2 linked regions of the Actomonas aquatica genome follow. The main gene of each other region encodes a partner of the protein of the gene in region 2 in a complex. Links are inferred from orthologs where the notes say so. Each region holds a gene or a part of one and is shown on either strand. Other genes may lie near its edges.

What was found.
Region 1: K1X11_RS16690 (region 2) and rny share a complex: the UniProt entries of both Bacillus subtilis proteins name them as parts of the possible RNA degradosome complex. The link is inferred for Actomonas aquatica from one-to-one orthologs.

The regions. Positions count from the first base shown.
Region 1 is NZ_CP139781.1:4,747,585-4,762,189, reverse strand. What follows is about bases 4,729-7,705. They hold rny (ribonuclease Y), read right to left. Parts: upstream 7,019-7,705; coding sequence 5,438-7,018; downstream 4,729-5,437. Other genes in these bases: K1X11_RS18185 (exosortase C-terminal domain/associated protein EpsI), read right to left, coding at 7,053-7,705; queF (preQ(1) synthase), read right to left, coding at 4,970-5,326; K1X11_RS18200 (MFS transporter), read right to left, coding at 4,729-4,815. Outside these bases: K1X11_RS18220 (peptide ABC transporter substrate-binding protein), read left to right, coding at 1-1,614; K1X11_RS18215 (YqaE/Pmp3 family membrane protein), read right to left, coding at 1,691-1,873; K1X11_RS18210 (gamma-glutamylcyclotransferase family protein), read right to left, coding at 1,922-2,560; K1X11_RS18205 (hypothetical protein), read right to left, coding at 2,586-3,266; more of K1X11_RS18200, read right to left, coding at 3,406-4,728; more of K1X11_RS18185, read right to left, coding at 7,706-8,714; K1X11_RS18180 (glycosyltransferase family 4 protein), read left to right, coding at 8,797-9,888; K1X11_RS18175 (glycosyltransferase), read right to left, coding at 9,889-11,064; K1X11_RS18170 (glycosyltransferase family 4 protein), read right to left, coding at 11,061-12,134; K1X11_RS18165 (glycosyltransferase family 2 protein), read right to left, coding at 12,179-13,156; K1X11_RS18160 (oligosaccharide flippase family protein), read left to right, coding at 13,461-14,605. UniProt on the Bacillus subtilis protein: Endoribonuclease that initiates mRNA decay. Initiates the decay of all SAM-dependent riboswitches, such as yitJ riboswitch. Involved in processing of the gapA operon mRNA, it cleaves between cggR and gapA.
Region 2 is NZ_CP139781.1:4,372,732-4,387,186, reverse strand. What follows is about bases 1-2,827. They hold K1X11_RS16690 (6-phosphofructokinase), read left to right. Parts: upstream 1-697; coding sequence 698-1,957; downstream 1,958-2,827. Other genes in these bases: K1X11_RS16685 (TonB-dependent receptor), read left to right, coding at 2,340-2,827; K1X11_RS16695 (response regulator transcription factor), read right to left, coding at 1-504. Also shown: more of K1X11_RS16685, read left to right, coding at 2,828-4,373; K1X11_RS16680 (FG-GAP repeat domain-containing protein), read left to right, coding at 4,555-6,447; K1X11_RS16675 (immunoglobulin domain-containing protein), read left to right, coding at 6,564-9,026; K1X11_RS16670 (PAS domain-containing hybrid sensor histidine kinase/response regulator), read left to right, coding at 9,117-11,405; K1X11_RS16665 (peptide ABC transporter substrate-binding protein), read left to right, coding at 11,445-13,073; K1X11_RS16660 (hypothetical protein), read right to left, coding at 13,083-13,880; K1X11_RS16655 (class I SAM-dependent methyltransferase), read left to right, coding at 14,066-14,455. UniProt on the Bacillus subtilis protein: Catalyzes the phosphorylation of D-fructose 6-phosphate to fructose 1,6-bisphosphate by ATP, the first committing step of glycolysis.

The sequences.
Region 1 (14,605 bases), 370 kb from region 2 along the record:
CTTACCCTCGTCGCCGGCGCCGTTCTCGCCTCCGGCTGCGGTCGCCGTGAATCGATCGCCGAGGCCGCCATCGCCACCCAGACCCTGCACGTCGCCAGCACCGGCGAACCGAGCGAACTGGATCCGGCCATCATCAACGCGCCGCCCGATTTCAAAATCGTGCCCATGCTGTTCGAGGGTCTGCTCATCGCCGATCCCACCACCCTCGAGGCCCGCCCCGGCGTGGCCGCGCGTTGGGACGTCTCCGCCGATGGCCTCACCTACACCTTTCATCTGCGCCCCGACGCCCGCTGGTCGAATGGCGACCCCGTCACCGCCGCCGACTTCCTCTTCAGTTGGCAACGTGTGCTCTCCCCGGCGCTCGGCTCCCAATACACCTTCCTCTTCGACAACGTGGTGGGCGCGAGCGATTTCGCGGCTGGTCGCAGCAATGACTTTACCACCGTCGGTTTCGGTGCCCCCGATGCCTCCACCGTAACCATCACCCTGAACCAGCCGACCCCCTACTTTCCGGTCATCGTCGCCAACAACCCGGTGTGGGCCCCCGTGCATCGGGCCACCGTCGAGTCCGTCGGCTCCGCCACCGCCCGCGGCACCGGCTGGACCAAACCCGGCACCATGGTGACCAACGGCCCCTTCCACCTCACCGAGTGGCGCCCTAACGACGTCATCCGCCTCGAAAAATCGCCCAACTACTGGGACGCCTCCCACGTCCGCCTCAACGCGGTGGTTTACCACGCCTACGACAACCTCGAGAGCGCCGAGCGCGCTTTTCGCGCCGGCCAACTCCATCGCACCGAGCGCGTGCCGCCGTCGCGCCTCCCCGTTTATCGCGAACAAGGCGAGGCCAGCCTGCTCCGCGAAGTGCCTTCGCTCATCGCACGGTTTGTGAACCTCAATACCCGCCATCCGCCGCTCGACGATCCGCGTGTGCGCCGTGCACTGGCGCTCGCTCTCGACCGTGAAGCCATCACCGCCCGCGTCTATTTTGACGACGCCACGCCGGCTCACCGGGTGGTGCCGACCAGCCTGACCGGCTATCCGACCACCGCCGATTTCTCCGACGATTTGGCCGCAGCCCGCGCCGAACTCGCCGCCGCGGGCTACCCGAATGGCGACGGTTTTCCCGTGCTCGAACTCAGCACCGAATCCGGCGGCACCCGCATGCTGGCCGAGATCTTGCAGGCCCAGTGGAAAGACGGCCTCGGCATCCAAGTGGAGATTCTGGTGAGCGAGAGCCGCGTGCATTGGAGCCGCCTGCAACACGGCGAATACACGGTGGCCGCCGGCGGTTGGGTGGCCGACTACGCCGATGCCACGGCCTTCCTCGACCTGTGGCGGACGGACTCCGGATGGAACTTCACCGGATGGTCCGATCCCGCCTACGACGCCGCCCTCGATCACGCGGCCACGCTGCGCGATCCCGCCGACCGCGCCGCCGCCCTGCGGGAAGCCGAGCATCTGCTCATGCAGGCGATGCCCATCGTGCCGCTGGCCAATCAAAACGTCAGCTACCTCCGCCACCCGGCCGTGCGCGGACTGCAAGAAAACCCCATGGACCGCGCCGACTACCGCACGGTCTGGCTGGAGGCACCGGCGGCCGACAGTCCCTGACAAGTAGCTGCGCTTGAGCCGAAGGCGAAAGCGTGGCCCAAGCGTGACCGCAACGGCGCCTCTGCCCGACTCCGCTCTAAGCCGTCGCCGAGGACGAGCTGCTGCTATTGTTGCACACCAGAATGGCGTGGATCGCGCCCGGCAGCCACATGATGAGGGTGAGCAACAGGTTGATGACGAAGTCGCCGCCAATGCCGCGCTTAATCGCGACGGCTACCGGCGGGAGGACGATACAGAGGAGGATGGTGAGCACGTTCATGCCCGGCATAAACCCGCCTTGGCGGCAGCGGTGCCCGGATCGTGCAAATTACCCGTCGCCCGTCTTGCGCTCGCGTTTCACCTTGTCGTAGCCAAACGGGTCTTCGCCCGCCTTGAGTTGGTCGGCGAACACCAGCTCCTGCGGCACCGCTTCGGTGCTCGCGGCGAACGCCGTCTGATAATCCTGCGACATCGCCGCCAGTGCCCGGTTCACGCCGTCGAGGTAGGTCTGCCGCAGGCCCATCTCCGCCAGCGTAGTGTAAGTTTTAATACAGTGCGCCGCCTGCCCGGAATAGGCATACACCGGCGTGCCGGACGGCACGTCCAGCCCCGCCAGATCGGCCGCCACATCCACCCGGTCGTAAACGCTCTCCCGTCGATCCATGCTGGCGAGGTCACTACGCCGCACGACCATCACCACGCCGTTCATCCGCGCGCCGGCCTGCCGCACGATGTTGAGATACAGGATCTTCTCCGGCCAGAGCTCGCCCTCTGTCGTCTCCGCGTAGAAGGCGCGGTTGGGCATCGAGACATTCCAGCGCCGCGTCCACCCCACCAGCTCGACCTCGTGGAGCGGCCCCTCATACGGCCGCCCCAAGGACTTCGCGATGCTCTCGCGCAGGAGCAACGAGCCGAAGCCAAACATCGCCACCTCGTCGGGCCCCGCTGCCAGCCGCGCGCCACTCATCGGATCGAATCCAACAGCTCAGACGTCATACCCCGCCATCGTGCAGCTTCACCCCGTCCCGGTTGAAGCGAAAACGTAGCGCCAACACGTCGTCCTGTTCGGCTTGCTTCATCTCGGCCGAATAAATCGCCGAGCCCACCATGGTCACCGCCACCGGCTTCTCTTCAACGCCGCCTCCCACGCTGCGGCGATGCACCGCGGTGACTTGCGTGACGACGGCCTCCACATCGGCCACCGACGAAAAGTCCACCACCAGCGACAAGTCCTGGCCGTGATATTGGGCCGTGGTCGCATACTCCCAATCCTTCTCGTCCTGCAGGCCGTTCACCAGCACTCCCAGCGCCGCCAATCGGTCGGTCTTTTCCTTGCTGGAAAAGCTGGAGAACCCGGTCATCTGCGAACGATGCGGCCGGATATCCGCCGCCCCGGAAACACACGGCAAAATCTGGTAGGCATCGGACGCTCCCGACGAGCTGATGAGGATCGGCCGCATGTCGACGTGGTAGTTGCACAGCGCCCCATTGAGCATCCAAGCCTCATCAAAGACCTCCTCCGGCTCCGCCTCCTTCGTCTGCATCTTGCGGGTGTAAAAGGGCGGATGACCATGCGACTTGAAGCGCAGCCGCACCACCTTGATGAGCGTGAATTTCGAATACCGCCGCCGGAAGCGGTAGCGAAACAGGCGCACGCCAGAGATGATCAACACGGGAATCGCGGCCCAAACCCAGCCCGTGGAAAGCTCTTTTAACAACTCGTTCAACATCGGGAAAACGCCGCACCGTGCACACCATCCCGACCGGTGGCGAGGCCCGATTCCGTGCCCGCCGCGCCCGGATTCGCCGCGCTCAATACTCGCTGCGCTTGCCCGGACCGCGCGGCGTGAACAGCGACTGCGAGATGAAGCCCAGACCGAGCGCCGCCCCCAGCGTGCGCGCATTACGCAGCGCACCGAGCACGTGATTGACCGGCGCCGAACGCGGTTCCTCCACCTTGCGCAGTAGAATCAAAACTCCGATCGCGAAGAACGGCATGGTCGCGAAAAAGGCATGGTAGGTGCGCAGGTCCGACCACCCCTGCGCCATCACCCACTCGAGCAATTGCCCCGTAAGGATCGGCGCGATCGCCGTGCCCACCGAACCCGCCGCGATGTTCAGGCCCACCGCGAGCGCTTTGCACTCCGGCGGCACCAGCTTCATGAGCAGGTTGAGCTGACCGATCACGATGCCCGCATTCACCGCGCCCGTGAACGCCCACACCACGTAGAGCAGCCACTGGCTTTCCTTGGTCACAAACATCCACGGCAATCCAATCAACGCCCACAGCGCCACCGCGTTGAACAACACCGGCCGGGCACCGTAGCGGTCGAGCAGATGACCCCACGCCGGCAGCGCCAGCGCGCCGAAGAGCAATGACAACGCCAGCGGCAGACTCGCCACGCCTGCGTTGTCGGTGAGCACCGTCAGCATGAATACCGGCTGAAACGCGCCGAAGCCGTTCAGCACCGCCATCCAAGCCGCCACAAACACCACCGAGCGCAGGTAACGTTTGTTTTGCCGCAGGTCGTTCCACTGCTTCAGCCACGACACGCGCTCCGGTGCGACCGGATCGCCCGCGGCCTGCGTGCGCGCCGCCACCACCGCCGAGATGGCCCGCGTCCAACACGCGAAAAGGATCAACCCGGCCAGCACATCGAGCGATGGATTCATCAGCGCCCAACCCGCCAGCAGGAGAAAGATGAAGTTGGACGCCTGCGCCAACCGGTTACGCCGGGCGAAGTATTTACCCCGCACCCGTGCCGGCACCCACGCCTGCATGTAAGCCGTCCACGCCACGCCCATCACCGCCGCCACCATACCGGCCGCGCCCACAAAACCCACCGAGAGCGGCACCGCATGCGCCATCGCCCACTCCGGCGCGATCAGCAGTGTGCTCGCGAAACCCGACCAGCAGGCAATGTGCAACCAGATCGCCCAGATGAACACCGAGCGCATCGCAAACCACCGCCCCAGCACCGGGGTGATGAAGAGCTGCAGCATGTTGCACCAAAACGGCAGCGACACGACCAGACCGTAGGCTCCCGGGTCGAGCTTGAGCCCCTGCGCCAACAAAGCCGCCAACACGAGGTTGGCCGGCTGACCCGTGTAGACCAAGGGCATCGCCAGCACCGCCTCGAAGGAACTCATCTTGAGGCTACGCCGAATCACCGCGCGTTTCCGCACCGGATGATCCACCGGCAGATCGAACAGAGAACTCATGATGGTGTTGGGTTTAAAACCACAGATGGACACGGATGGCTTCGCCTACCGGCTACGCACCTGCACGGATCCAGAATTTATCTCTACAGCCGAACGTTAGTGAGGCCATCCGTGTCCACTTGTGCGCCTTGGGAGCATCCGTGGTTTAAAAAAATCAGTCCGATGGCTGTATCCACTCGGCGGTGACGCGCGAGCTGAAACCGCCTCGGGCCTTCCAATCCGCCACAATCACCAGCGAGCGCGGTTGCAGCGCCGCGCCCAGGTCGTCGCAGATCTGGTTGGTCGCGGCCTCGAAGAAGATGCCCTCGTTGCGGTAGGCGTGGAAGTAGAGCTTCAGCGACTTGAGCTCCACGCAGGTTTTGTCGGCCACATAACGCACGGTGATGTTGGCGAAGTCCGGGTGCCCGGTCATCGGACACAGCGAGGTGAACTCGTGATGCGTGTGTTCGATCAGAAAATCCCGCTGCGGCGCCGGATTGGGAAAGGTCTCAAGAATCTTCGGGTCTGCCATGATGGAGGAAGTAACAAGGTAGAAGTGACCAAGTATCAAGAGCGACGGTAGCTCCGATTCTGCCTGTCACTTGAGCACTTGGCCCTTGACCCCTTGCGCCGCCCGCGGCGCTTACGTGGCGGTTTCGGTGTAGCGGCTCTCGCGGATCACGGTCACGCGGATCGTGCTCGGATACTGCAATTCGTCCTCGATGCGCTGACGCAACTTCTTGGCGATCTCGCCCGCCTGGTCGTCGCTCACCACGTTCGGATTCACCACCACACGCACTTCGCGACCCGCCTGGATGGCGTAGGCCTGACGCACACCGTCGATCTTCTTGGCCATTTTCTCCAGACGATCGAGTCGCTGAATGTAGCTCGACATCGACTCCGCCCGCGCGCCCGGGCGCACCGCCGAAACCGTGTCGGCCAGAATCACCAAGCCCGCGTAAATCGTTTCCGGCGCCACCTCTTCGTGGTGGGCCGCGATGGCGTTAACCACCGTGGCAGTCTCGCCGTGGCGCTTCACAAACTCCGCGCCGATGGCCGCGTGGCTGCCTTCGTAATCCCCCTCGATGCCTTTGCCGATGTCGTGCAACAGGCCGGCGCGTTTCGCCACCTGGGGATCCAGCCCGAGCTCGCTCGCGAGCATCGAGCAGAGTTGACCGACCTCGATGGAGTGATCGAGGGCGTTCTGGGTGTAGGAAAAGCGATACTTCAGGCGACCCAGCAGTTTGATGATCTCGGGGTGCAGGCCGTTGATGCTGAGCTGCGTCACCGCGTCTTCACCGGCTTGCTGCACCTTCAGGCCGATCTCATCCCGCGCCTGCTGCACGAAGTCCTCGATGTTGGCCGGATGAATGCGGCCATCCTTCACGAGGGCCTCCAACGCCACGCGCGCCACTTCGCGACGCACCGGGTCGAAGGACGAGATGAGCACCATCTGCGGCGACTCATCAATGAGCAGCGTGACGCCGGTCGAAGACTCAAAGGACTTAATGTTGCGCCCTTCGCGACCGATGATGCGGCCCTTCATGTCCTCGCTCGGCAGCTGCACGATCGTCGCGGTGAGATCATTGTTGGGCTGCGAGGAGAGCCGCTGCATCGATGCGATGAGGATGCGCCGCGCCTCGTTGTTAATGTCCTGCTCCGAGCGCTCGAGAATCTGGCGACGCAGCGCGCGCAACTCGTCTTGGCACTCGATCATGACCTCCTCGCGCAGCGCCGCGCTGATTTCCTCGGCGTCCATCTGCGCCACACCTTCGAGACGCTTGCGCAGCGATTTCGCCTGATCGCGGATCGAATCCCGGGCCTGTTTGATCGCCGCCGCTTCGCGCTTCAGGCGCTCCCCTTTTTCCTCCAGCTCAAAATCCAAGGCCGCCAAAGATTCCTCGTGCGAACGAATTTCCCGCAGGCGCACATCGATCTCAATGTCGCGCCGATCGAACTCGCGGTTGAGCGCAGTGCGCCGCGTGGCGAGATCCTTTTCGGCCGCCTGCTTGATTTCCTCGGCCGCCACCGCCGCTTCGCGACGGGCCACTTCGATGACCTGTTCCGCCTGTAAATGCGCTTGGCGACGCGTGTTGCGCGACAACAGCCACACCACCAAAAAGCCTCCGCCCATGCCCAACACCAACGCAGCCGCGAGCGACCAGTTTACTGGATCACCCTCGGCTATCAACAAGGCTAAGTCGGCGGCGCTGGCTGATTGCAAGGAGCTGCGCAGCGTGCGGGCCTTAAATCAAAGTTCAACCACGGAGTTGTTGCTCGTCTGCAGCTGGGACGAGTTGCGGCAACAACTGCTCCACCACCGCTTCCATTCGCGCCCGCGCATCGGCCTCGGATTCGCCATCGAGTTGCACTGTTCGCGCCACCACATACGCCCAACGATCGGGCCGCAGCCGCAGCCGATTGAGCGCCGTATACCACAGCCGTTCCGCCGTGGTCGTCGCCACCCGGTCCCGCCCCACAAACCAATAAGCAAACAACGCCGGCACCTCCACGCGCGCCCCATCCCGCCGCGTCACCTCGCGCTGCAAACGCAACAACGCCGCCGGCACGACATGCCCCAGCGCATCGCTAAACTCCGCCTCCTCGCGCGTCCCGATACTCCAGCCCTGCCCCACCAAACAGATCTCCGGCCGGTGAATCGAAGTCCGGTCCTGCCCACTCAACACAATGGAGATGAGCACCTGCTCGCGCCGGTCATTCACCGACACATACAGCCGCCGCGAGTAACCCGTGTCCGCCGGCAAGGTCTCGCGCTCGACCTGCGTCACCTCGGTTTCCCGGCCGATCCACTCCGTGCCCACAAAGGTCGGCAACTCCGCCGGGTTCATCCCATCCGGCGCGAGCCGGATCCCCGCCTCCGCCCGCACCGCCCACGCATCCACCCGCACCAAAAAATTCACGGTCCCCACCGCCGCCAACCCCACCACCGCCGCGGCCCGCCAGGCCCGCGAGCCTCGCACGACACCCGTCTCCGCTGTAGCCGGGGTCGCCGCCCCCGGTCCTCCGGCCACCTTCTCCGTCGCTCCACCCTCGCTCTCGCCCTTCGCCAACCACGTGCTGACCGCCAACACGCCCCCCAGCACGATCACAAACACCAGAAAGCCCGCCCAGTCGTGCACGATCTCACCGGCCCGTTGCCCGAACCACTCCCCCGCAAAAACGATCGCGCCGATCCGCACCACGTTGCCCACAAAGGTCAGCGGGAACGCCAATAAAAACACCGCCCCGCGCCGCCACCACGCTCGCACCCACACGTAGGCGATAAGCGCCGACAGCGCCAGGAGCGCCAGCAAGGAACGCACGCCCGAACACGCCGCCGCCACGTCGTATTGGTAACTGCCATCCGGCGCGAAGAGCTGCGTGCCGTTGCGCACCACCTCTATGCCGGCCGCCCGCGCGATCAGTTCCGTCGTCGTGATCACGCCCAGCCGCAGATGAAAGCCCACCGCATCCAGCACGCCCAAGGGGATCGCAAACAACAGCAGCGCGAGCGGAAACACCGTCGCCCGTCCCCAGCGTGCCCCGCCACCCAGCCGCGCCACGCCCCACGCAAACAACAACACCGCCAAGATCGAGATGCGGGTCTGCTGCACCACAAACCCCAGCGCATGCAGCCCCAGTGCCCCCACCATCGCCACCACCCCCGGCCACACTTCCCCCACTTCAAACTTCTTACTTCTTACTTCATCCTTGGAAAGGTTCCGCCACACCAGCCACACCGCCAGCGCCACCAGCAGCGGACCATGCTCGGCCTCCGAACCTTCGTTGAACCACTGCCAGCCCCACCACCAAAACACCGACGGCGTATCAATGTAACCGCGCACCGCGTTACCCCAGACCTGAAACACCACCAAACCGACGAGCGCGCACAGCCCCGCCGCCGCCCACGGCGATTGCACGATTCCAGACTGGTTTGACGACGACTCTCGGTTCACGTTGGGCCGCAGTGTTCCGCCGCCCGCGCCACATTCCAAGCTCGCGATGAAGCTGCTCGTCCTCGCGCAGATTCCGCCCCCCATCCACGGCCAGAGTCTCATGGTGCAGACGCTGCTCGACGCGCTCCCCGCCGCCGCCCCCGAGATCGAGCTGCACCACGTCAACCTCCCTCTCTCGCGCAACAACGCCGACGTCGGTCGCTGGCGCTGGGGCAAACTGCTCCCGCTCGCCGTCGCCATCTGGCGCGTCTGGCGACTCACCCTGCGCCACGGCCGCATGGACCTCTATTACGTGCCCGCGCCCGGCAAGCGCGTCGCCCTCTACCGCGATTTTCTCCTGCTCTTTTTCTGCCGCCCGCTCGCCACCCGCCTCATCCTCCACTGGCACGCCACCGGCCTCGGCCACTGGCTGCAACACCACGCCAAACCCTTCGAACGCGGACTCGCCCGCCGCGCCCTCGGCCGCGCCGAACTCTCGCTCGTGCTCGGCGAAGCCCTCCGCGCCGACGTCGCCTACCTGCACCCGCACCGCACCGTCGTCATCCGCAACGGCATCGCCGATCCCTTCCCGCACTGGCAACGCCGCGACGGTCCTCACCAACGCCCGCTGCACGCTGTTTTTGTCGGCGCCTGCACCCGCGCCAAAGGCGTGCTGGCCGCCCTCGCCGGCGTCGCCGAAGCCCACCGCCGTTGCCCGGGCAGCGTGCGCCTCACCGTTGCCGGCGACTTCGACGATCCCGCCACCGCCAAAGCCTTCCGCGCTCACGCCGCCCGCTGCGGCGCGCCCGTCGACCACATCGGCTTCGCCACCGCCGAAGCCAAACACCACCTCTACGCCGGCGCCGACGTGCTGCTCTTCCCCACCCGCTACGCCGCCGAAGCGCACCCGCTGGTCATCCTCGAAGCGCTCGCCCACGACCTGCCCCTCATCCTCACCGACTGGCACGCCGTGCCCGAAGGCCTGCCCCCCGCACACGTCCACCTCATCCCCGCCCGCCAACGCAGCGCGGTGAACATCGCCGACGCCCTTGAACGCGTCGCCGCCGCGCCTCGTCCCGCCGGCGCCCACCGCCAGTATTTCCTCCAGCACTACACCCGCGACGCCTTCGCCCACCGCCTTGCCGAAGCCCTGCGCTAGCTATCGCCACAACGCTCCCGGCATCAGGCGCGTCACCACGCCCAACGGCAACACATCCCACCACCGGCGCGGCATCTCGCCCGCGCCGTCCCGCGACACCCGCGGCAAGGCCGCGATCCGCCGCGCAAACGCCGCAAAGTCCGCATCGTAGTGCTCCGGGCGATGCCCCGCCGCGATCTCTTGCGCCCGCGCCCGCACCGGCTGCACCTCGGCCTCCGTCGTCGCTGCCCACGCCTGCACCGCTCGCGCCGCCGCCACTGGGTCGCCCACTGCATACTGGCTACGTGCATCCAGCCCCGGCAGGTAGTCGCGCACGAGGCTGCCTCCAATTGCTGGATACACCGGCAGGGCCCCTGCCGCCATCGCCTCCAGCATCACAATCGGCCCCCCTTCGTGATCGGTGAAGGACAGTGCGACATCCCAACGCTGCAGTCGTTGCCAATACGCCGCCCGGTCCTGCCAACCCAAAAACGCGATGCGCGCATCGTCCCCCAATCGCTGCTGCAACCACGGCCGCAACGGACCGTCGCTCACCACCTCGATCCGATAAGCCACCCCGAGCCGTCGCAACTCCGCCACAAACGGCACCAACCGCTCCCAGCGTTTCTGCGCTTTGACCAACCGCCCCGCGCAGCCGATCACGAGCTCCGCTCCGCGCGTGCGCTCGACCACAAGCCCCGCCGGTGCGGCCAAGGGAACCCGCAATACCTGCGTGCGTTCTTCCGGCCAATCCGGCAGTAAACGCCGCACGTCCTCCCGCGCCGCCGCACTCATGCAGATCACGCCATCGAGCCAGCTTCGCACCGACGCCAGCCACGGTCCAAAATGCTCCACGCTGTCCCACAGGCAAACAATGCGCCGCGCCGAGCGATCCGCCGGCGCAAACCACGGCAAGCCCCAGCCGTTGTGCCACAGGACCAATGCCCCCGCATTTTCCCGGCCCACGCCCGCCATCGCCCGCCGCATGGCGCGCACCGTCGACCAACCACCCAGCCGCAGTGGCACATAACCGGGCTCCGGTTCGCCCCCAAACGGCGGCCGATCAAACAACGACACCTGCGTCGCCTTTAACCCAGCCGCCGCATCAGCCCGCGCATGCTGCGCCAGCAGCGTCTCCACGCCGCCGATACTGCGCACCCACGACGCCACGTGCAGCAAGGACGGCATCTCACTCATAACCGGTAAACCTTCTGCCATTGTTCGGCCACCGCCGGAGCCGCGAAGCGTCGCACCGCCGCTGGATCCGGCGACACCCGCGCCACCCCTTCTCCCCGCGCCAAGCGCCCCAGCTCCCGCGCCAATCCGTCGTCATCAGAATTCGAATACAACACCCCCAGGCGCGGTGGTGACACCACATCCACCGCTCCGCCGGCGGCCGCCGCCAGCACCGGCACCCCGGCCGCCATGGCTTCGAGCATGGCCATCGAAAACGGTTCATGGTCCGACGCGACCACCAACGCATGCGCCTCCGCCAGCAGCCCGGCCGAGTCCGGCTGCGGCCCGCGCCAGGTCACCACGTCGCTCAGCCCCGCCGACCGCGTGCGCGTCTCCAGCTCCGCCACGTAAGCCGGATCACCCGCGCCGCCGATATGTTCAAACCGCAGCGCCGCCCGTTCCGCCTCTGGCAACGCGGCCAACGCGTCCAGCACCCGGTGCCACCCCTTCCACCGCACCCGATCGCCGATGCCCGCGATGATCCACGGCGGCGCCTCCGCTGCCGTGCGCGGCACCGCAAAACAACGCTCCGACACCCCGCCCCCGATGCACTGCGTCCAGTCACTGCCCGGCACCCCATAATACGCCTTCATTGCCGGACTCAGCCAAAACAACCGCGCCCCCAGCCGTCGCGCCGCCGCCCGGTAAAACCACCGTTGCCGTCCGTAGGCGTGCACACTTGCGACGACCCGGGCTTCGCCGCGCGCCCGCAACGCCAGCGCCACCAACAGCCCCGCCCGCGAGTGACCGTGAAACACCCGTCCCGGCGCCCCCTGCAACCAAACCTGCACCTCACGCGCCACCTGTCGCGCCCGCCACCAGGTCCCCGGCGAAATCGTCTCACCCGCCAGCGGACTGAACTCCACCACCGGCAGCGCCGGCTGCCGCCGTTGGTGCGCGCCACGGTTCAGACCCAACGTGACCCCAAAAAGTCCGGTCTCCGCCAGCGCCCGCACAATCGAGACGATGCCGCCGACATCCTCGTCGTAGCCAAGATAATGCAGGGTCTCGAGTTCCGGGGCAGCGGGCACGCCCCCAGCAAGGCCGGACGACCCGCCGGCGAAAAGCTTCAACTTTAGGGCGTGCCCCGCACACCCAACGCCCGCACCGGCCCCCGCAACGCCATGCGCCACGCCCGCGCTCGCGCCGCCGCCGGCAGCGCCGCGATCAGTCGAACCGCCTGCCCCGCCCGCCGCCAACCACGCTCAAGCACCCAGCTGCGCCGCGCCGCGTAAGCCGCCGCCTCGGCCCAGCCTTCCGTCGCGGCCCACTCCGCCACCTGCCACCACGCGGCCGCCGCCGACATCCCCTCCAACTCCGCCAACGCTTCCGCCAGCCGCTCGTCGCGCCCGGCTCGCCGACGCTGACTGATCAACAAAATCACCGCCCGACTGCGCTCGATCTCATCCCGCCGAGCCTGCGTGGTCTGCCCATCGTGCCAGCGGTAGCGCAGCAACACGTCCGGCAGGATCAACGCCGCCCCGCGCTCACTCGCCCGCGCCTGCCAATCCAGATCGGCCGCAAACGGAAAGACCTCGCGATACGGCAGCGCCGTCAGCCATTCGCGTCGCACCAAACTCGTCTGCGTGACCCACGCGCCCGCATACGCCGCGTAGTCGCGCTGCCTCGTCGCGTCGTCCGGTCCGAGCGAAAATTCGCACTGCCCCACCGGCTCACCCGCCGCGTTGATCCGCTCTGCCTGACCCGAAATCACGCCCACGTCATCACCGACCGTCTGCGCCGCCGCCCATTGTCGAGCCAAACGCTCCGGTTGACTCACGTCATCGTAATCCATCAACGCCACCCACGGCGCCCGCGCCGCCGCGACCCCGGCGTTGTGTCCGCCGGGAATGCCCACGTTCTGCGGCAGGTGCACCCAACGCACGCGCGCGTCCTGACCGAGTTCGCCGAGGTCGCTCGCATCCAGCCCGCTGCCATTGTCGACCAAGACCAATTCGAAGTCCCGCCACGTCTGCGCCAACACACTCGCAATCGCCGGCCGCAGATGCGGACCGTCGCGGTGGAAGACCATCAGGACGCTCACAGCCGGCATGCGCCCGAAGCCTGCGTCACCACCCGCCCCCGCCGCAAGCCCCGGGCCACGCTTTCGCCTTAGGCTCAAGCGCAGCTACTTAGAGCGACCAGGCCGCGAGCTTGCTCGCGCTAACGCTGCCCCTCCGCCCGCCTCAGCGCCCAACCCCGTAGCCGCGTTGGAGCGCAGCGACAACGTGGCCGCTCCACCAGGCCACCGCGCCACGCTTTCGCCGCCGGCTCAAGCGCAGCTACTCAGCGATCTCACACACGCCCCAGCCAGACTTTGATTGCCCCGGAAAATGCCGCCGCGCTTACTGCGCGCTGTGCCGCTCCGCCCTGCCCAACCTCTCGCCAACACGCTGTGGATCGTGGGCGGACGCGTGGCCAGCATGGTCGTCACCATCGGCGTGGTCGGCGCGATCGCCCGGCACCTGGGTCCGGCGGATTTCGGTCACTTCAACGCCGTGCTCGCCTTCATGGCCATCGCCGTGCCGTGGGCCACGCTTAGTCTCGACGCCGTGGTGGTGCGGGAGCTGGTGCGGCGACCCGATGAAGCCGGCGGCACGCTCGGCACCGCCTGCCTGCTGCGCGTCGGCGGCGGACTCACCGCCATCGTCGGCATGGCGATCGCCGGCCGCGTCGCGTTGCCCGGCCAATGGCCCCTGCTGCTGCTCGCCAGCCTCTCGCTCGTCTTTCAGGCCAACAACGTCATCGATCTGTGGTTCCAACGCCACCTGCAGTCGCGCCGCGCGGTCATCTCCCGCACCTCTGTTATCTACGCCGGCGCCGCCGTGAAACTGCTGCTGGTCGTGCTCGATGCGCCGCTCCTCGCTTTCGTCGCCACCATCGTGCTTGAGGCCGGACTCTACGCCGTGGCTTACGCCATCGCCTACCGCACCGCCCCCGAGCGCAGCGGTCCGTGGCATTGGGATCAGGTCATCGCCCGCCGCCTCCTGCGCGGGGGTCTGCCCCTCGCCTTGGCCGGCTTGGTGGCCGCGCTCGGCGGACGCTTCGACCAGGTGCTGGTCGCGATCAAACTCTCGGATCACGCCGCCGGACTCTACCTCGCGGCCAACCGTTTTACCGAGTTTGCCCTCTACTCCGGTGCCGCGCTCATCGCCAGTCTCTTCCCGGCGCTCACCGCCGCCCACGCCGCGCCCGATGCGGTCGGCTTTCGCCGCGAACTGCGCGCCATGTTCGAGGCCGTGAGCGCACTCGGCTGGGCCTCCGCCATCGCCCTCACCCTGCTCGCGCCCGTGCTGGTGCATCTCGTGCTCGGTCCACAATACGACGGTGCGGTCGCGCCGCTCATTGCCCGCGCCTGGTTGGGCGTCCTGCTGCTGAGTGTTGCCGCGCGGTGGAACGCCGTGCTGCTGGTGGCCGACAGTTGGTGGAGCTTCGCCTGCGCGCTCATTACCGTGGCGGTGCAAGTCGCGCTGGCCGGCTGGTGCCTCGAACGCTGGGGCAT
Region 2 (14,455 bases):
CAGGTCCGTCCCGTCCAGCACCGGGTCACGCAGCGAGCGCTGCACGATCGTGCGCAGCGACCGATTGATCGCCGGGCTCACGTAAAAATCGCCCTGGGCCACGGCATTCACCGCCGCCGAAAAATCCTCCAGCTGGATGTTCTTCTCCAGAAACCCCTGCACCCCGTATTGCAGCGCGTGACGCACCGCCTCGGCGTTGCTCAGACCGCTGAAAATGATGATCCGCGTCTCGACCGACGCCTTGGACAAGGCCTGCACGACCTCCAACCCGCCACAACCCGGCAGGTCCAAGTCCAGCACCACGATGTCGGGTCGCTCCGCCGAAATCAGCTCGATTGCTTCCTTCCCGTCGCCGGCGATGCCCACACAGGTGAAACCCGGCATGACTTTAAGAAAGTTGCGCAACAACTCGGCGATGAAGACATGGTCGTCGACCACGAGCACGCGCCGCCCCTCTGCCGCACGGGCAGCTTCCTTGCTGGAAACAGAAGAGGTGGTTCGCATCTCCCCCCCTTATCGCCACAGGTGGCATTGCATTTAGCCCAACCTTCCCCTGTAGGGAACCTTCCCCTCCCCAACACCCCGTCCCAGCGCTCCCGCTATCTCTAAAATTACATTTGCCAGCCGGTCAGCCGCCCCGCCACCTTCACCGTTCTCATACGCAAATCCCTTTCCCGATCTTTATAGACCCAACACCATGGCCGAAGAACTCGTAGGTAATATTTTGGTGGGCCAATCCGGTGGCCCCACCGCCGTCATCAATGCCAGCATCGAAGGCGTCGTCTCCGAAGCGCTGAACCACGACTGCATCGAGGAGATCTACGGCACCCTCAATGGCGTGCTCGGCATCCTCAATGAGGACTTCATCGACCTCGCCTCGGAGTCCCAGCAGACCATCCGCGGCCTGCGCCACACCCCCGGCGCCGCCCTCGGCACCTGCCGCTACAAGCTCAAGAAGCAGGCCGATTTCGAGCGCGTGCTCGAGGTCTTCAAGGCCCACAACATCCGTTACTTCTTCTACGCCGGCGGCAACGACTCCCAGGACACTGCCGACAAGATCTCCAAGCTCGCCCAGGAGCAGGGTTACGCGCTGCGCGTCATCGGCATTCCGAAGACCATCGACAACGATCTGCCCGTCACCGACCACTGCCCCGGCTACGGTTCCGTGATCAAGCACGTCGCCACCACCGTGCGCCAGATGGCCTGCGACCACGCCGCCATGGGCCAGAGCGACCTCGTCTCCATCCTCGAGGTCATGGGCCGCAACGCCGGCTGGATCGCCGCTGGCGCCTCCCTCGCCAAACGCCGCGACCACCCGCACGATCCCCCCCACATCATTCTCCTCCCCGAGGTCGCCTTCTCCGCCGAGAAGTTCATCGCCGATGTCCAGCGCGCCCTCAAACGGGACAAGTTCTGCCTCATCGTCGTGGGTGAAGGTCTGGTCGACGCCGACGGCAACTACGTCGCCGCCGCCGAGGCCACCGACGCCTTCGGTCACGCCCAACTCGGTGGCGCTGCCGACTTCCTCCAGCGCCTCGTCGAGGCCAACCTCCCCGGCATCAAGGCCCGCACCGCCAAGCTCGGCATCCCGCAGCGCGCCGCCGTCACCAACGGTTCCCAAGCCGACGCCGACGAGGCCTTCCTCGCCGGTCAGGCCGCCGTCGAGGCCGCCATCGACGGCGAGACCGACAAGATGGTGACCCTGCTCCGTGGCGACGCCGACCACTACACCTGTGAAACCGGCCTGGCTCCCCTCGCCGACATCGCCAACGGCGTGAAGAAGCTCCCCAAGGAGTGGATCAACGAGGACGGCATCAGCATGAACTACCAGTTCGTGCGCTACGCCACCCCGCTCATCCAAGGCGAAACCAAGGTCCCCCACGACAACGGTCTCCCGACCTTCGCCAAGCTCGACAAGGTCCGCGTCCAGCGCCTCCTCGAGACCTACGAGCTCTGAGCTTAAACAAGCTCCCCCAAACCCGCTCAGGCCGCCCGAATTCAGGGCGGCCTTTTTCATGCCCCGCCGAAACCCTCTTTCCTCTTTCTCTTTATCTTTCTCTTTCTCCCTGCGGTTGGGCGGGGCAGTGGGCGGGTTTCGGTCGGCGAGGAGAAAGAGAAAGATAAAGAATAAAGAGAAAGATCCCCATCCCCATCCCCCAACCCGCATCCCGTATCCCGCATCCCGCATCCCGCATCCCGCATCCCGTATCCCGCATCTCGCATCCCGCATCCCCGCCCCCCATCCGGCATCCCGCCACATTCCCCGCGCAAATCCTTGGCAACTAACGCTCCACGTTTGCGCCACCCTTCATTCCCTTTCAATGGGTTCCTTTGCGCCCATGAAAACCCTCTCCCGCATCTTCCCCTTAGTTGCGATCCTCGCCTCGCCCGCGCTCCTGTCCGGGCAGACGACCGAGCCCGTCATCGAGGTGCCGGCCTACGAAGTGGTCACCACCCGGCTCACCACCACCAACGCCAGTCCCACGACCGACGTCTTCCTCGACGCCACCGCTGCGCCCGCCGAGTTCGCCCTCCCGGCCCTCGCCGAGCAATTCGCCGGCTTCTCCGTCGCGTCCAACCAGGCCCGTTCCTTCACCGACAATTTCTCCATCCGCGGCCTCACCAACACCCCCATCTTCGGCGCCCCCGCAGTCACCGTCTACCTCGACGACCTGCCCCTCGGCGCAGGCTTCACCTTCCCGTCCGACCTCACCGGCTTCGCCCGCGCCGAACTCCTCCGCGGCCCCGGCGCCGGCACCCGCTTCGGCCGCTCCGGTCCCGGCGGCATCCTGCTCCTCTCCACCCCGGCCTCGCCCGCCACCGCCACCGGCAGCCTCACCCTCGCCGCCGGTGAACACGGCCGCCGCACCGCCACCCTCACCGGCGCTTCCGCCGCTGGCGGCACGACCGACGCCTACGCCGCCGCCACCTGGAGCGAACGCGACGGCTACGTGCGCAACACCACCATCGACCAGGACGTCGATCCGCAGGAAACCCTCAGCGCCCTCGCCCGCTTCCGCTACCGTCCGACCGACACCACCGAACTCACCCTCTTTCTCAACGCCTTGCGCGCCCGCGACGGCGCCCAGCCGCTCGTGCCGCTCTTCGGCCCCTTCGACACCGTGCAACGCTCCGCCGAGGGCGTGACCGAGGTCGACACCTTCAACACCGCCCTCACCGCCGCCTTCGAGCTGCCCACCGGTCGCCTCACCGCCACCACCGGCTTCAGCCACTGGGACATGGGCCCCTACAACAACACCCTCGACTTCGGTTTCGCCGAGCTCGGCAACGGCTCCACCCTCAAACAGCGTAACCTCTCCGAGGAGATCATCTACACCGCCGGCGCCGACAGCCCTGCCGCCTGGCGCGTCGGTCTCTTCGCCAACGACGGTCGCACCAACGGCTCCTTCATCCGCGCCTTCGGCCCGCAGATTTTTGAAGAGTCCAGCTACCAATTCGACACCCTCGACCTCGCCGCCTTTGGCGAAGCCACCTTCCAAACCAGCGACGCCCTCGCCATCACCGTCGGCCTGCGCCTCGTGAAGACCGAGATGGACAGCGTCCGCACCGAAGTCATCCCCGTGCCGCAGGTCACCCCGGCCGAACACAAGTCCGACGCCATCCTGCCCCACCTCGACCTGCGCTACGACCTCGGCGCCAACACCACCGCCTTCGCCAACGTCGCCATGGGCTACAAGACCGGCGGCTTCTCCGCCTTCACCGGCAACGCCGTGCTCGCCCCCTACGACGCCGAATACACCACCGCCTACGAAGCCGGCCTCACCACCACCACCGCCGACGGCAAATTTTCCGCCACCCTCCGCGCCTACCTCTACGACATCGACGATTACCAGATCGAACGCTCCTTCGCCACCGGCACCAACCAGGCCGACGACTACCTCGTGGTCAACGCCGACACCGCCCGATCCATCGGCGGCGAAATCGAACTCGCCTGGCACCCGCTCGAGGGCCTCGACCTGACCGCCGCCTACGGCCGCACCGACGCCACCCTCACCGGCTTTACCGATCCCTACGCCGGCGACGTCTACGACGACAACCGCGTGCCCTACGTGCCCACCTACGACGCCTCCCTGCGCCTCGACTACCGTCACGCCAGCGGCGTCTTCGTCGGCGCCAGCCTCACCGCCACCGGCAAGACCTACTACACCGAGGCCGAAGATCCCACCTTCGCCCAGGACCGCTACACCCTCATCGGCGCGCGCCTCGGCTACGCCACCGCCCGCTACCGTATTCAGATTGTGGGCACCAACCTCGGTGACGAGGATTACTACAGCGCCATCACCCCCGGCACCTTCCACGGCACCCCCGGCGCCCCCCGCAGCATCTTCGGCGAACTCACCCTGCGCTTCTGAGCCAGCGCGTTCCTCCCCCACTGTAGTCGGGGTCGCCGACCCCGGCCCACCGTAGCCTCCGCGAGGGCGGATAGGTTTTTCTGTAACTGCATGGCACCTGCGAAACGTCGGTTTCGCATTGGAGGCCGAACGCCCCCGCCTGCTGCGGTCGCGCGCTCGCAACCTTAATGCCCCTGATCCCATGCCCTCCCTCGTCACCTCGGCGCCCCAGCGACGCGCCACCCCGCTTGCGGTCCGCCTCGGCGCCGCCGCCTTGCTCGTAATCCTCGCCCGCCCCCTCCTCGCCCAGAGTAGCTCCCCGGTGGAGTTTGCTACGCCCGCGTCCATTCCGTGGGCCGGCTACGACACCACCGTGGCCGACGTCGATGGCGACGGCGACTTCGATACCCTCGGCACCATCATCGCTGGCAATGAACTCCGCCTCAACCGCCAGACCAGCCCCGAGAAGTGGAGCGCGCAAAGCTTCGGCTTCGACCGCCTCGGTCTCCTCGCCGATGTCACCGGCGACGGCTCACCTGATGTGATTGCCATTGGCCGCACCACCGGCGTGGAGGTGCATGCCAACAACGGCAACGGCACCTTCACCAAAACCCAGACGCTGCCCAACACCGCGTTCACCCCGGAGATTCGTTCCCAACGCGGCGCCGCGGCCGACGTCGATGGCGACGGTGATCTCGACCTGATGATCACCAGCTATCGCTACAATCAGCGATACCACCTGCTCCTCAACGACGGCACCGGCAACTTCACCGTCGGTTGGCAGTCCTACTTCATTCCGGGTGAGCAGGCCAATGCCGTGAAGTTTGCCGACCTCGACAACGACGGCGACCCCGACTTCGTCGCCGTCGGCGGCAACCGTTACGCCAACGTCTGGATCAACAACGGCGACGGCACCTTCGACCCCGGCTACGCCATCAACGGCACCACTACCACGTGGTTCCCGGGAATCACCCAAGGGTCGCTCGACATCGCCGACCTCAATGGCGACGGCCGGTTGGACTTGATCGTCGCCGAAGACAACTACGCCAACGACCCGCTCCAACCGGTGGGCATTGCGTGGTATGAAAACACCGGGGACCTCAACACCTTCACCCGCCACCTGGCCACCACCGGCCGGGCTCGCGAAGGTTTCATTCCCGGCGAAACCCGCCCCTACTGGTATGTCGCCGCGGGCGACCTCGACGGCGACGGCGACATCGACTTCGTCGCCAGCGGCGACAACACCCCCTCCGACGCCTTCGTCAACGACGGCCAGGGCAACTTCACCAAAGTGTGGGAATCGACCGCTCCGATCGACGGCGTGAGCCTCGTGCCGGTCATGCGTTCGCAATACCTCGTCGACCTCGATGACGACGGCCAACTCGACTACTTCGGCTACGGCAGCTACACCGCGATTTTCTTCGGCGACAACCTGGTCGAGCCGCCGGTGCGCTGCGAAGACCTCGTCGAAGAACTCATGGCCGAGCTCACCGATCTCGACGCGATGCTCACCCTCGCCACCGATCAAATCGCCGCGCTCAACCAGCAGCTCGCCGCGGCGGATGCCGACAACACGGACCTCACCGCCCAACTCGCCGCCGCCCAGAGCACCCTCGCCCAAGTCACCGCCGAACTCGACGCTCTTAACGCCGACCACACCGCATTGCAGGCCAACCATACCGACACCCTCGCCGAGCTCGCCTCCGCCAATACCAATCTCACGCAGCTCGACCAACGGTTGCAGTCGCTCAACGACACGCACGCCGCGCTCGTCGCCACTCACAACACTGCCCTCGCGGAAATCGCCGACCTCCAATCCGCCCTCGCCACCGCCCAGACCCGCATCAGCGACATGGAGGACGACGCCGCCGCCGTGGCCGCCGCCGTCACCTCGATCGAGGAGGCGCTGTCATATCGCATCGCCGCCGACTTCGTCATCCCCGGCGACACCGCCGATGAGAAACTCGCGGTCCTCGCCGAAGCCCTCGCCGACCTCAACCGCGGCCAACGCAAAGCACTGCTCAGGGACCTCGGCTATCGCAAAGCCAAGCCCCGCGACCGCGAGACCGGTCGACGCCAGAACCACGGGAACTGATCGCGCTCAACCGCCCCCGTTTCCCACGGTCAAACCACCAAGAGGCCACCCTTCCGCAGGGTGGCCTTTGTTTTGGATTGGACGGTCGATCCGCAAAGGCATGCTCGCGTGCACCCATGTTCCCCACCAAGGCCTCCGGCCTGCTCCCCCTGCTGCTCCTGTGCATCGGCTTGGCTGCGCCCCAAGTCGCCATCGCCCAGGAGGACCCCATCGTCCCTCGGATCGTCGCCTACCCGGCCAACCAATCGGTCATCGCCGGCACCAGCCTCCGTCTGTCCGTATCGCTGCCGCCCTTTGTCTACGCCAGTGGCTACCAATGGCGCAAAGACGGCATCGCGATCGAAGGCGCGACCCGCTCCAGCCTCACCGTCTCCGCGATCCAGCCGACCGATGCCGGCAGCTACGATTGTGTGGTCACCACGAGTGACGGCGAGGAACTCCATCACCCCGCCGCCCACGTCGATGTGCTGACGGGAGTCCTGCCCTACACCATCTCCCCCTCCTACTCGATCGAACTTCGCGAAGGTGGCCGACTCTCCCTCGTCGGCGGCGCCCGCGGTGAACCGCCCTTCACCTACCAGTGGTTGAAAAACGGGACAGAGATCCCCGGCGCCACCAGTTCCAGTTACAGCAAAAGCAGCGTGACGCGCTCCGATCAGGGACTCTATCAGGTTCGCGCCACCAACGCCCACGGCAGCGCCCTCCTAAACCTCTGCAACATCACCGTCGTTCCAGCCATTCCACTCAACGTGCTGGGGCACCCCGCCACCTTGGTGGTGCACAGCGAGATGCCCCACCCAATCTATCCGGAGCAGTCGATCGGCGACCTGAATGGCCCGCTCCGCTTGCGCGATAGGTCGCTCGTTTTCCAAGCCGGTCCGAGCTTGATGATGTGGTCGAACGATCAGCTCTCCGTCCTCGCCACCCGCTACGACGCTGACCCTGCCGGCCTCGCCGTGGAAGACCTGCACGCTTGGTCGGAACCAGACAACGGCGACGTCTATTTCATCGCCAACCCGAGCGCGTCCGTCATGGCGGTCCATCGCTGGCGGGCCGGCGCGGTCGACACGATTGCTCGCACCGGCGACCTCGCGCCCAACGGTGAGACCTACGCTTCCTTCAGCCACGTGGCCGCCCGCGATGGCACCCTTCTGTTTGTCGGTGAGACCTCCGGTCCGAACGGTAACTCCACCCATGTATTCCGGCAGATCAACGGCGGCCCCGTCCATACGCTGCTCGCCGCCGGCACCGAGCTGCCGGGCCCGACCGGCCCTTTCGCCACGATTCTTTGGGATTACCCGCCGAGCTTCGACGGCGAACACTTTGTCGCGTGGATGCAGGACGCGGCCGGCAACGGCGGTCTATTCGCCCTCAGCTCGTTCGGCCAGATTCAGACCTTTCTCGACTTCACCTCAACCGACTACGGCAGCGTGCTCAGCATGACGGACGTCGAAGGCGATGAAGTGATCGCCAGCACGTGGTGGAATGGCCGCCCGGACTTTCGCTTTAACGCCGCCGGCGAACTCCTCGGTGTAACCGATGGGCCACTCTACAACGACACCCAACGGCTCGCCATCCTCTCGCCCGGCCGCTACCTGCGCATCGGCTCCCGCAACATCGAGCTTCACGCGGGCTCGGCCTCCGTTCCGGTGGTGTCCCGCGGTGGCTCTTACTTAGGCGCGACCGGCGAAGTGATCGCGACCGACGCCGATGCCCAGGACGGCGAAGTCGCGCTCCTACTGCAACAGCCGTCCTTCGAACGACCCGAATACCTCATCGGGATCATCCGTCCTGTCCCCGCAAGCGCCACACCCCTCATGACCCATTCACCGGTCAGCCAATGGGTCGAACCCGGTAAATCCATCGTGCTGTCCGCCTTTGCCTCCGGCGGCGGCCTCACCTGGCAATGGTTCAAAGACGGACAGCCCATCGACTCTCCCACCGCGAACGCTCTGCCGATCACGAACATCACCGCCGCCGACCTCGGCAACTACTCCGTCGTCGCGACCAATACATTCGGAGAGGCCACCAGCGACACCGCGACCCTCAGTTGGCTCGACGCTCCGTCATCCCCACCGCGACTGCTCGCCGAACCGGCCGACCAAATCCGCCTGGCTGGCTCGCAGTTCGTGATTCAAGTCCCCTTCGATCCCGGGGTCGGCACCGGCGCGATCGCCTACGCGTGGTATTACAACGGTCAAAAAATCCGCGGTGCGTATGGGCTTTCGGTGGACTCTGCGCAGCCCTACATCGGCGGCACCTACCGCTTCGAGATCACCACCGAGCACGGCACGGTCTCCTCCCGCGAGTTCACCATCACCGATGCCACTCCGCCTTGGCCGGATCTGCCGGAGGAGTTCGAAATCCAAGACTTCACCTACATCGACGGCATCGCGCGTTTCACCGTGCCCACCATTCCGGCCCACACTTACGAAACACAGTTCACCACCGACCTCACCGGCGAGTGGCAGTCCCTCGGCACCTTCATCGCCCAAGACTACACCACCACGCGCGCCTACGCGATGAACGTCGAGACGCAGCTCTTTTTCCGCGTCCGAGCCGCCCTGCCCACCGATTGATTTCGGCCAGCGCAGCCGCACCGTTCCGATTTACGTTTTTGCATCCGGTGCCGATAGCACTATCGCTGTAGCACCCTTACCCCGAACGACATGTCTGCAACCCCTCCTGCCGCCGACCGTGCGCGGTCCTCACTCCTCGCGTCTGCCCTCATCGCGGCCGGCGTTGGCGGTGCCGTGGGTGCAGTCCTCAGTGGCCTAAACCAGACGTCCGCCGTCGGCATCGTGCTCACCGCGCTCGGCAGCGCCGCCGTCACCGCCGCCGCCGTGGTCTGGGCCGTGCGGCGTGATCGCCATACAACCACCGCCACCACCGACAACGTTTCCGAGCAACCCACCACGCTCACCACCCGCGAGCGCGACATGCTCCTCGGCCTGCTCCAACACGTCGACGATCGCATCTACTTCAAAGACCGCGACTCGCGCTTCGTCCTCGTCAGCCGCTCCCTCGCCCGCGCCTTCGGCCTCAAATCGTCCTTCGCCGCCATCGGCAAAACCGACTTCGATTTCTTCGACACCGATCACGCCCAACGCGCCTTCGACGACGAACGCCGCATCATGGAAACCGGCGAAGCCGTGCGCGGGCAGATCGAGAAAGAAACCTGGACCGGCGGCGAACCCACCTGGGGCCTCACCACCAAGATCCCCCTCTACGACGACGTGGGCAACGTCATCGGCACCTGCGGCATCACCAAGGACGTCACCCAACTCAAGAAAACCGAGGAACAACTCGGCCAGGCCCGCGACGAAGCCCTCAAAGCCAGCAAGGCCAAGAGCGAATTCCTCGCCAACATGAGCCACGAGCTACGCACGCCCATGAACGGCGTCATCGGCATGAGCGAGCTCCTCCTCGATACCGACCTGCAACCCCGCCAACGCGAGTTCGCCGAGACCATCCAATCCTCCGCCGACGCCCTGCTGCACGTCATCAACGAGATCCTCGATTTCTCCAAAATCGAGTCCGGCAAACTTCGTTTCGAGACCATCGACTTCGACCTCGTGGAGACCGCCGAGTCCACCATCGACATGTTTATCGAGGCCGCCTCCCGCAAGGGCATCGAACTCGCCTGCGAGGTCCCGGCCGACGTTCCGCGCGCCCTCCGCGGCGACCCCGTGCGCCTGCGCCAGATCCTCTCCAACCTCATCAACAACGCCATCAAGTTCACCGCCCAGGGCGAGGTCGTCGTGCGCTTCACCGCCGAGTCCGCAGACGACACCCACGTCACTCTCGGCTGCATGGTGAGCGACACCGGCCTGGGCATCAGCCCCGAACAACAGGCCGTGTTGTTCCAACCCTTCGTGCAGGCCGACAGTTCCACCACCCGCCGCTTCGGCGGCACCGGCCTCGGCCTCGCCATCGTGCGCCAATTGGTCGAAATGATGGGCGGCGCCGTTTCCCTCCGCAGCCGCGTCGGCGAAGGCTCCACCTTTGGCTTCACCGCCCGCTTCGAGAAACAGCAGGGCCCCGCCAAAACGCCCCCCGCGCTCTATCACCGCCACCTCTTCGATCTGCGCGTCCTCATCGTCGACGACAACGCCACCAACCGCCAGATCCTCCGCCATCAACTGCACGCCTGGAAGATCCACCGCGACTGCGCCGAGAACGGCGAGGAGGCCCTCTACCAACTGCGCCAGGCCGCCGCCCAAAACCGTCCCTACCATCTCGCGCTGCTCGACATGCAGATGCCCAATATGGACGGACTCGAGCTCGCCCATCACATCCGCCGCGACCCCGCCCTCGCCGACCTGCGCCTCATCATCCTTTCGTCGCTCAACCACGACTACGATCCCGACGCCGAGGCCGAGGCCCAGATCAGCGCCCACCTCGTTAAACCCGTCAAACAGGCGCAACTGCTCGACACCCTCGTGTCCGTGCTCGGCGACCTCTCGCAACCCGCCGCCGATGCGCCCGACGACGACTCCGCCAGCGCCGACGCGCGCCGCCCCTCCTCGCTCGACACCGACCCCACCGGCCCCACCGGCAGCCTCCACCTCGCCCTCGCCGAAGACAACCCCGTCAACCGCCGTGTAGCGGTCGCACAACTACGCCGCCTCGGTCACCGCGTGTCCGTCGCCGAAGACGGCCGGGAGCTGCTCCGTCTGCTCGCCGGCAGCCGCCACGAGATCGTGTTTCTCGATTGCCAGATGCCCGAAATGGACGGCTACGAAGCCGCCCGCGAAATCCGCCGCCGCGAAGCCGACGGCAGCGCCACCTGGCCCACCCCGTTGCACATCATCGCCATGACCGCGCACGCCCTCCACGGCGACCGCGAGCGTTGCCTCGCCGCCGGCATGAATGACTACGTGGCCAAACCCGTCAAAGTCGCCGAGCTGCGCAAGGCCCTCGACACCGCGCGCCAGGCCAGCCGCATCCACGGCTGATTTCTTGCCAGCGCGGGACGACTCTGCAGCGTCCCCCGCATGCCTTCGCCGTCGCTGCCCACTCGCGGGCTTCTCACCGGACTCGGCCTGCTCGCAGTGGCCTGCGCCCTCACCGCTTGTTCCCGCACCGCGCCCGCCGACACCGCCCGCGCCGAAAATCAAATTCTCATCAGCGTTGGCCTCGAACCATCCTCGCTCGATCCGCATCGCAACACCGGCTCGTCCGAATCCTCCATCATCAGCGCGCTTTGGGATCCGCTCGTCGATTGGAACGCCGACATCTCCGCCGTCGAGCCCGCCGCCGCCCAGAGTTGGGAGATCTCGCCCGACGGCCGCACCTACACCTTCCACCTCGACCCGCGCAACCGCTGGTCCAACGGCGATCCCGTCACCGCCCAACAGTGGGTCGAGTCGCTCATCCGTTTTGTCACCCCATCCCTCGCCGCCGAACTCGCCGTCAAAGCTTACCCCATCGTCGGCGTGGAGGACTATTTCAACGGTCGCACCACCGACCCTTCCACCCTCGGCATCCACGCGCCCGACGACCACACGCTCGTGCTCACCCTGCGCGAACCCACCGCCGGATTCCTCGGCATGCTCACCGCCTACCCGTGGTTGCCCGTGCACTTTCCCAGCGTGCGCGCCGCCGGCGATCCCTACAGCCTGAGCACCAACTTCACCCGCCCCGGCGAACTCGTCACCAACGGCCCCTACAAACTCACCGATTGGCGGCCCAACCAATACGTCGAAGTCACGCGCAACCCGCACTACCCGCGCGAGGTGGAAGCCGACTCGATTCGCTTCTTCGCCATCGACAGCCTCGACGCCGAGGAGCGCGCCTTCCGCACCGGCCAACTCCACCTCACCAACGGCGTGCCCAGCCACAAGATCGCCATCTATCGCGAGGCCAACGATCCCGCCCTGCGCATCACGCCGCGTGTCGCCACCAGTTACATTTCCTTCAACACCACCCGCCCACCCTTCGACGATGTGCGCGTGCGTCAGGCCTTTTCCCTCGCCCTCGATCGCCGCCAACTCGCCGACGCCGTCATCCGCACCGGCGCCCCGCCGTCCTACGCTTTCGTCGGTCCCGTCCCCGGTCACACCCCGGGCACCGTGCTCACCGAATCCGTGACCGAGGCCCGCCGTCTTCTCGCCGAGGCTGGCTACCCCGACGGGGCCGGTTTTCCCTCCGTCGAATACCTCTACAACACCAACGAGCGCAACCGACAGATCGGCGAAGCCATTCAGCAAATGTGGAAGGTAAACCTCGGCGTCGACGTCACCCTGCACAACCAGGAGTGGAAGGTCTTCCTCGACTCCCGCCAGCAACAGGCCTTCGACCTCGCCCGCGGTTCCTGGCTGCCGTGGACCCCCGAACCCATCGAGCTCTACGAACTCATGAAGGGCGACAGCGGCACCAACAATTCCGGCTGGGTCCACGCCGACTACGACGCCCTCTACGAAGAGGCCCGCCGCACCGTCGACCCCGCCGCCCGCGAAGCGCTCTACCACCAGATGGACGCCATCCTCGCCGAAGAGATGCCGGTCATCCCCTACGCCTACTACGCCGTCACGCGCCTGGTGGATCCGCGCATCGACAACTGGCGCCAGAACATCCTCGAACTCACGCCCTGGCGCCTCGTCGGCTTCAAGACCACCGACTGAGCACTGGCGTCAATACTGCCCCAGCGCCAGCCGCCGAGCGTCCGGCCCCTCACCCGCGGCATCGAGCCGCACGAACTCCCGCTGGAGACCGTAAGGCGTGTTGCGCCCGAAGTAGGACGCGCTCGCCTGCAGCATCGCCGCAAACCGATCCGCGAAGGATTTGTTCTCAGCCGCAAAACTCAACCGCGTCTCCCACAACAATACCCGCCGCCCCGAGCGCTGCATCGTCGGATAATCATAAGCCGCGATGACCAGATAATACCGCTCCTGCTCCAGCTCGGTCCGGAGATCGGCCAACTTAAAATCCGTCGAACTCACCCGGTTCTCAATCATCAGCCCCGCCAGCTCCTCGTAGTAGCCCAACACCTTGGCCACCTCGATCAGGTTGCCGGCCGGCGAATTCACCTTCGACACCGAACCGCGATGGTTTTGATCCAGATACACCGGCGCCGCGTTCCGCCCGCGCTCCGGCGCCGTGCGTCCGCGATGCACCACGATCAGCAAATCCGCCGCCTCGCGGTTTTCGGCCGGCTTGAACCCTTCGTTTTCCAAGACCGCCCCGAGCTCCTCCTCGATGTCGGCAAAGCTCACCGCCTCGAGGGCCTCATCATCGGTCCCGCTCAGGTTGTATTGGCCCATGTTGATCACAAACGACTCCGCATACTCCGGACCCGCCTCGACCGGCGTTCGTTGATAACTGCCATGCGTCTTGGCATAGGTGACAAGTTTGGCCGTTTCAGCCGTGAGCAGGCTGGCGCCCAGACACAGGGTCAGGCTGCCCAGCAGGAGGGATGTAGTGCGTTTCATGATACAAACGGAACGAGGGGTTGGCGATGAGGGGGAGGGGTATGGCGAAAGCAGGCCAGCACTACGCCCAAAGGGGATGAGTCCGCCGGAATTTCCCAATGTTCCCCGCGCCCGGGTTAACCCACTGCCGCGCCCCCTGAAGATTTGACTTCAACCCAGCCCGCCGCCGACCTGTCAGACCTACTATGTCGACAGCGCGCAATCACGTCCGGGAACAGGAAGCCGGCATCTACATCGGCAACCAGGAGGACAAGGCCAACCTGTCCAACCCGATCTCGCGCGCCCTCGTGCAAGGTTTCGACCGCGCCTTCCTCGCCGCCCTCGCCGCCGCTGCCCCCCGCTCCATCCTCGAGGTCGGTTGCGGCGAAGGTCGCCTCGCCACCCTCATGGCCGAGCAACACCCCGTCGATATCCTCGCCACCGATTTTTCCACCGCGCTCATCGCCGGCAACGCTCCCCTCGCCACCGAGCGCCTCCACTTCGCCCAAGCCAGCGCCTACGAGCTGAGCCGCACCGCCCACGCCCGCGACGTGGTGGTCTGCTGCGAAGTCCTCGAACACCTCGAAGAGCCCGCC